2 regions of the Arthrobacter sp. 10T419 genome follow, and region 2 is predicted to be linked to the other one. Evidence: predicted binding sites of a transcription regulator. Region 2 holds the regulator's gene; the other holds the start of a gene.

Region 1 (3,405 bases), on a different contig from region 2:
GAATCCGCCCACATTGTTGACCAGGACATCGAGGCGGTCCAGGGCCTGCAGCACCTCGTCGGCCAGGCGGCGGACCTCCTGCTGGGACGACAAATCTGCGATGAACACCTCGACGGGGGCCGACGCTACCGTGCGGATCTCCTCCGCTGCCCGCGCCGCCCGGTCAGCGTCGCGTCCCGTGATGGCCACCCGGGCGCCCCGGGCCGCCAGACCCAGCGCTGTGGCCTTCCCGATTCCGCCGGTGCCACCGGTGATCAGGACCGTCTTGCCTGCCATGGATCGCATTCGGGGCTCGCTCTCGCTGCTGGTTCGCCGGTCCACGCTTCCGCCTGCGGACCTAGACAGGACTGTCTATGCCGAACGAAGCTACCAGACAGAATTGTCTGTGCACAAGCCGGGGCCGTCGACGGCCGGAGCTGCCGCGCCGCGCGGGCCAGCCGCGGGCGTAAGCTCGTGCCATGGCGAGATATTTCGATGTGCACCCCGACAACCCGCAGCCGCGATCCATCACGCAGGTGGTGGAGATGGTCAAGTCCGGCGGCCTGATCGCCTACCCGACCGACTCCTGCTACGCCCTCGGCGCACAGCTGGGAAACCGGGACGCGCTGGACAGGATCCGCGCCATCCGGCACCTGGACGACAAGCACCACTTCACTCTGGTCTGCAAGGACTTTGCCCAGCTCGGCCAGTTTGTCCAGATCGACAACGACGTGTTCCGCAGCATCAAGGCCGTGACGCCGGGCAGCTACACCTTCATCCTGCCCGCTACCAAGGAAGTGCCGAAGCGGCTGCTGCACCCCAAGAAAAAGACGGTCGGTGTGCGCATCCCGGACAACAAGGTGGTCCAGGCGCTGCTGGCCGAACTCGGCGAGCCATTACTCTCCAGCACGCTGCTGCTCCCGGACGAGGAAGAGCCGCTGACCCAGGGCTGGGAAATCAAGGAGAGGCTGGACCATGTGGTGGACGCCGTCATTGACTCCGGGGACTGCGGAGCCGAGCCGACAACCGTCATTGATTTCTCCAGCGGCGTCGCCGAGGTCGTCCGCCACGGCATGGGCGATCCGTCGAGGTTCGAATAACGCCGGGAACAGCGACCGCCGGCTTGGCCCGGCGGGTACTTGCCGCGACGCCCCCGGCCCCCTAGTGTTCGGATCATGGCCGCGCCCGGGGGAAACGCACGCTGTCGACAACGCATGACGCCGACGCTGCTGTCCGTGGCGTGCCTCGTCATTGGGGCGGTGACGGCGGGCTGCGGTTCGGCTCCGCCGGCGGAGCCGGCCGGCGAGCCAGCACTGACCAAGCTGCCGGCAGCCTCGGCCGCGGCCGGGACGGGAGCCGGACTGTCGCCGGGCATGACCCTGGCGCCGGCGCCGCCCGTTCCGCCAGCCCCCGCCCGGCACGGTGCAGATGAATGCCTGCCGCAGCATGCCGGGGTCGCCGCGGCCAACGGGCCCCTTGAGTGCCAGTACTTCACTTCAGGCTCGATGATGCCGGCCTCTGTGCCCCGGGGTCCGGGACTGAGTTCCGGCGACTACGCCGTAAGGTTCAGCAGCGTGGGTGGCCACGCACTGATGACAGTGCGGATCCGCTGCGCTTCGTACGTGGTCAGGGTCGGCATTGCCGGCGAAACAATCACACCGGACCCGCGGACACTGGAAAGCTTTGTGGGCACGTGCAACTTCCCGTGGGACCAGGAACAAGCACGGATGAAGCGATACCTTCAGGCTCCGCTTCAGTTTGCGCGCCGGGAAAGCGGCATTGTGCTGCACAACCCGGAATGGGGAGTCACGCTGTTCGGCACCCCGTACGAGGCCGCCTGATCCCCCAGACCCCTCCTCCCGGGCCCGTGCCCGCACGTCCGGCCGGAACCTTCAGCAGGATCGGTCAAATGTCAGCCCCCGGGGCTACACTTTAATTCGAACGTATATTCGAAAAAGGGTGTGTTGTGGGCGTAATCATCGGGCCCCGCGTGATAGATGCGGGCACTTCCCTGCTGTCGGTCTTGGTCTCGCCGGTGGCGGTCGCCGCCGGCTATCCGTCGCCGGCGCAGGACTACTTTGACGGCAGGATCGACCTCAACGAGCACCTGATCAAGGACATCACCAGCACCTACGTCGTGCGGGTGTCAGGGGACTCGATGGAGGGCGCCGGCATCAGCGACGGGGACGAGTTGATCGTCAACCGGGCGCTCGAGCCGCGCGACGGGTGCGTCGTCGTCGCCGTCCTCGACGGCGAACTCACCGTCAAGCGCCTCCGCGTCACCCCGTCAGGCGTGGTCCTGCAGGCGGACAACCCGCGCTACCCCGACATCCGGGTCCCCGCCCTCTCCGACCTGGTCATCTGGGGCGTCGCCACCCGGTGCCTGCACCATGTCTGAGACCAATGTCTGAGCCCCATGCCTGAGGCCCGGCCCGGCGGCAGTATTGCCCTCGTGGATGTGAACTGCTTCTATGCCAGCGCCGAACGCGCGTTTGATCCCTCACTGGAAGGCAGACCGATGGTCGTGCTGTCCAACAACGATGGTTGCGCCGTCACCCGTTCGCCCGAGGCAAAGGCCCTCGGCATCCCGCTCGGGGAACCGTGGTTCAAACTCGCCCCGCGGGCCAAGGAGTGGGGGCTCGTGGCCAAGTCCAGCAATTACGAGCTCTATGGCGACATCAGCGCGCGGGTGATGGAACTCCTGGGCCGGTATTCGGCCTGGCTGGAGGTCTACAGCATTGACGAGGCCTTCCTGGGCGTGCGCGGAAACCCGGAGGAACTGCTGCTGCTGGGGCAGGCCATGAAGACGGCGGTCCGGCGGAACGTCGGTGTTCCGGTGTGCGTCGGCATTGCCGGGACCAAGACCCTGGCGAAACTGGCCAACAAGTGGGCCAAACACAACCCGGCGTTCGACGGCGTCTGCCACTGGGATTCCGTTCCCGCCGACCGGCAGGAACGTCTCATGGCCGGCCTGTCCGTGATCGAGCTCTGGGGCGTTTCCACGCGCCTGACCAAACGGCTGAACGCGCTGGGGATCCATACCGTGCTTGACCTTGCCAGGGCGGACCCGGTCCGGATCAGGGACCGTTTCTCGGTGGTGCTCATGCGCACGGTCCTGGAACTGCGGGGGACGCCCTGCATCCCGCTCGAAGAGGAACGCATCGGCCGCGACCAGCTGATCTTCAGCAGGTCGTTCGCGACGCCGATCAGCACACCGGCCGGAATGCGCCAGGTCCTCGGGATCTACGCGCAACAGGCCAGCGCCCGGCTCGCCCGGCACGGCCTGCAGGCCAAAGTCCTGACTGCTTTTGCCGCCACATCCCACTACAACCCCCGGGACAGTTCGCACCCCTCGGTGTGCGTTTCGCTGCCGATGCCCACCGCGGACCCGGTGCTGCTGGCCAGGGCTGCCTACGCCCTGCTCCC
Region 2 (3,405 bases):
GCCTGGAGGATTTGCTGCAGTACTTCGTTCGAGCCATTTGCTGCCCAGATGTTGGTGGCATCCAGTCCGTGGCCGAGATACTCGGCGAGGGCTTCCCGCAGTTCGGTGAACTCGCGGTCCGGGTACCGGTTCAGTCCCGCAGCGGCCTCCGTCACGGCTTCGGCGATGGCGGCGCGGACGTCCGCCGGGACTCCGTGGGTGTTTTCGTTGACGTTCAGCAGGATGGGGACATCCAGTTGGGGCGCACCGTAGGGGCGCAGTCCCCGCAGATTGGTCCGGAGGGGCAGTCGGTTGAGGCGCTCTAGCTGGTCAGTCACTTGCCCAGTTTAAGTGAGACCCGGCCCCGCCCCGAAACTGTGACCGCGAATGGCCGCCCGGCGGCACCGATGGCCCGGCGCGCCACTCGCCCGGGTAGGGCTTACTTGGAGGGTACGTAGAGCTGCTGGCCGGGGAGGACGCGGGCGGCTCCGAGGTTGTTGAGCTGAACGATGTCGGCGACCACGTCACGGGGGTCGCGCTCCGGGGCGACGGCACCGGCGATGGCCCAGAGGGACTCCCCCGGCTGGACCGTGACGGTGACCGTCGGGGTGAGCGAGAGCTCCGCGGCCGAGTCGGCGGCCTTGGCCGGAGCATTCAGGAATCCGGACAGTGACAGGACGAGCACGGCCAACAGAACCAGCGGCAGCCCGAAGAAGACGAACCGGCCGCGGCGGGTCAGCCGCAGCCGAGCCTGCCGGGCTGGTGCCGCGGGTGCGGCCTCCATGGGGATGGAAACCAGCGAACCGGAAATAGCGCTTACTGCTGACATGAGCTGAGCCCTCCTGGACTTATCTGTGCCACTGGAAATACCTGTGCCGCCCGGCGTACTCCTCGTACCTGCCGCCAACCGGCCTAACCTTCAAACGCAAAACCCTTGAATGCGAACCCTCGAACCCGATACTTCGAACACAGAACCGAAACCAGCGGACCGGACTACGGGTAAAGCTTCGAACACATATTCGAACTTTGCTGTTCCTGTTTTAGCACTTATGAACGAACATTGTCGAGACTCGCTAGAACAAATGTTTGAAAAACCTTGTTGGCTGGCCTACTTTTGAATCACAGGACAACCACTTGTGTTGATGAACATCAGTTGATCAGCGGGGTCTGACATTTTCAGCTCGGCAGGTCCCGGTAGCCACAGCGGCCGGGCGGAATGGAAAGGCATGGCGAACATGGCAGCACAAGCCGCCGGCGGGAGGGCTTCCCAGCGCAGCCCCCAAACCGGCCGGGCGCCGAAAAGCCTGACCGTCCGGCAGAAAAAGATCCTGGAGACCATCCAGCGTTCCGTGACGGACAACGGTTACCCGCCCTCGATGCGCGAGATCGGCGACACGGTCGGGCTCGCCAGCCTCTCCAGCGTCACCCACCAGCTCTCGCAACTGGAAAAGCTCGGCTACCTGCGGCGGGACCCCAAGCGGCCGCGCGCCATGGAAGTCCTCATGCCGCTGACACTGGATGAAGGCACGACCAGGATTTCCGGCGTGGAGAAGTCCAGCGGCCTGCGGGCTGTCGGCGGCCTCGCCGTCTCGGAGCTTGCCAGCGCCACGGACACGGCCATGGTGCCGTTCGTGGGCCGTATCGCCGCCGGCGGGCCGATCCTGGCCGACCAGGTGGTGGAGGACGTGATGCCCCTGCCGCGCCAACTGGTGGGCCACGGCGAACTGTTTATGCTCCGGGTGGCAGGCGATTCGATGATCGACGCCGCCATCTGCGACGGCGACTGGGTCGTCGTCCGGCGTCAGAACGATGCCGTCAACGGGGACATCGTGGCCGCCCTGCTCGATGACGAGGCAACGGTCAAGACGTTCCGCCAGCGGGACGGCCACACCTGGCTGCTCCCGCAGAACACCCAGTACGAGCCGATCCTCGGCGACCATGCCGTCATTATGGGCAAGGTCGTCTCGGTGCTGCGCTCCCTGTAGTCCCCTGCCACACCACTCCGGCCGGCCCATCTCCCGGCAGCTCGAAGGCCCCGTCCGCAGTTCCGGACGGGGCCTTCTGCGCTCCCGCCCGGTTCTTGGCACACTGACGGCGCGCCCGCCCGCGCGGTGCCGCGGTGACCCGGCAGTGCCGGTCCCGGGCGCGGAAAAAGCGGGCGGGAACGCAAGCGCCGGCCCACATACCCCCGGCCCGGCCACGGCCGGCGGCAGCCTGCGTGGCGGGCCGCTTCACCGGTTACGTGGCGGGCTGCTTGGCGGGGCTCTCCTTGGCGAGGCGTTCCAGGGCGGCCAAGGCCACCGAGGTGTCGGTAGTGGGCCAGAAGGGGGGCAGGGCGGCCCGCAGGAACGCTCCGTACCGTTCGGTGGACAGCCTGGAATCGAGGACCGCCACCACGCCCTTGTCCGACGTCGAACGGATCAGCCGGCCGGCGCCCTGGGCGAGGCGGATGGCCGCGTGGGTCGCCGAGACGCTCATGAAGCCGTTGCCGCCGGACTGGGCCACAGCCCGGGAGCGGGCGGTCATCAATGGATCGTCTGGCCGCGGGAACGGGATCCTGTCGATCACTACCAGGCGGCAGGAGTTCCCGGGCACGTCGACGCCCTGCCAGAGCGACATGGTGCCAAAGAGACAGGTGTCGGGCTCGTCGGCGAACTGCTTCACGAGCGCGGTCATGGTCGACTCGCCTTGGCAGAGAATGCTCAGGCCCAGCCGGGGACGCATCGCTTCGGCCGCCTCCTCGGCGGCGCGCCGGGAAGAGAAGAGACACAGGGCGCCGCCGCCGGAGGCACGGATCAGCTTCTCGAGCTCATCGAGGGCTTCCGGGGATGTTCCCCGGCCGGGCTTGGGCAGGTGCTTGGCAACGTAGAGGATGCCTTGCTTCGGATATTCGAAGGGCGAACCGACGTCGACGCCCGTCCAGCTGGGTGCGCCCGGGCCCACTAGGCCGAGCCCTCCGGCCGCCGGCTCGAAAGCCGAACCGATCGCCAGGGTTGCCGATGTCAGGACGACTGTATGGTCGGCGAACAGTCCCTCGCGGAGCCGACCGGCGACGCTGAGCGGGGCGATGTTGATCAGGGCCGGCGCGGAGTCATCGGGCTGCGAGTAGCCCTGTTGCGGGTCGAAGCTGCTGTTGCGGGAGAACCAGACCACTTCGCGGTTCTCCTTGGCGGCCAGGAGCCGTTCGCACAGTTCCAGGATCACCATCAGCCGGGACCGCGCAAGCTGCCGGCCGCCGTCGGCCGTGTTGGCGCTGTCCCCCTTTGAGTCGGAGAGCGCGGCGCGGCAGGCGTCGCGCAGCTGGTCCACGCAGTCGAGCTGTTCGCTGTTCAGTCCGTTCGGCATCAGGCCGCTGGGAACGCCCTCGATGGCGAGTTCAAGGTTGGACGCGGCGTTGTTGAGCGCATCCACCGTGATCCCGGTGTG

What was found. The regulator LexA, encoded in region 2, represses DNA repair genes until DNA is damaged. The targets are predictions, from matches to a motif close to TCGAACANNTGTTCGA.
Region 1: the regulator LexA is predicted to act here: its motif matches at 1,917-1,932, upstream of AC1DBD_RS12680 (LexA family protein).

The regions. Positions count from the first base shown of each region.
Region 1 is NZ_JBFTHF010000007.1:73,338-76,742, reverse strand. It holds gene AC1DBD_RS12695 (SDR family NAD(P)-dependent oxidoreductase) at 1-276, opposite strand, end outside; gene AC1DBD_RS12690 (L-threonylcarbamoyladenylate synthase) at 459-1,079, shown strand; gene AC1DBD_RS12685 (hypothetical protein) at 1,194-1,820, shown strand; gene AC1DBD_RS12680 (LexA family protein) at 1,946-2,377, shown strand; gene AC1DBD_RS12675 (Y-family DNA polymerase) at 2,396-3,405, shown strand, end outside.
Region 2 is NZ_JBFTHF010000008.1:50,033-53,437, forward strand. It holds gene AC1DBD_RS13535 (histidinol-phosphate transaminase) at 1-317, opposite strand, end outside; gene AC1DBD_RS13540 (LysM peptidoglycan-binding domain-containing protein) at 419-763, opposite strand; gene lexA (transcriptional repressor LexA) at 1,215-1,964, shown strand; gene AC1DBD_RS13550 (ATP-dependent DNA helicase) at 2,218-3,405, opposite strand, start outside.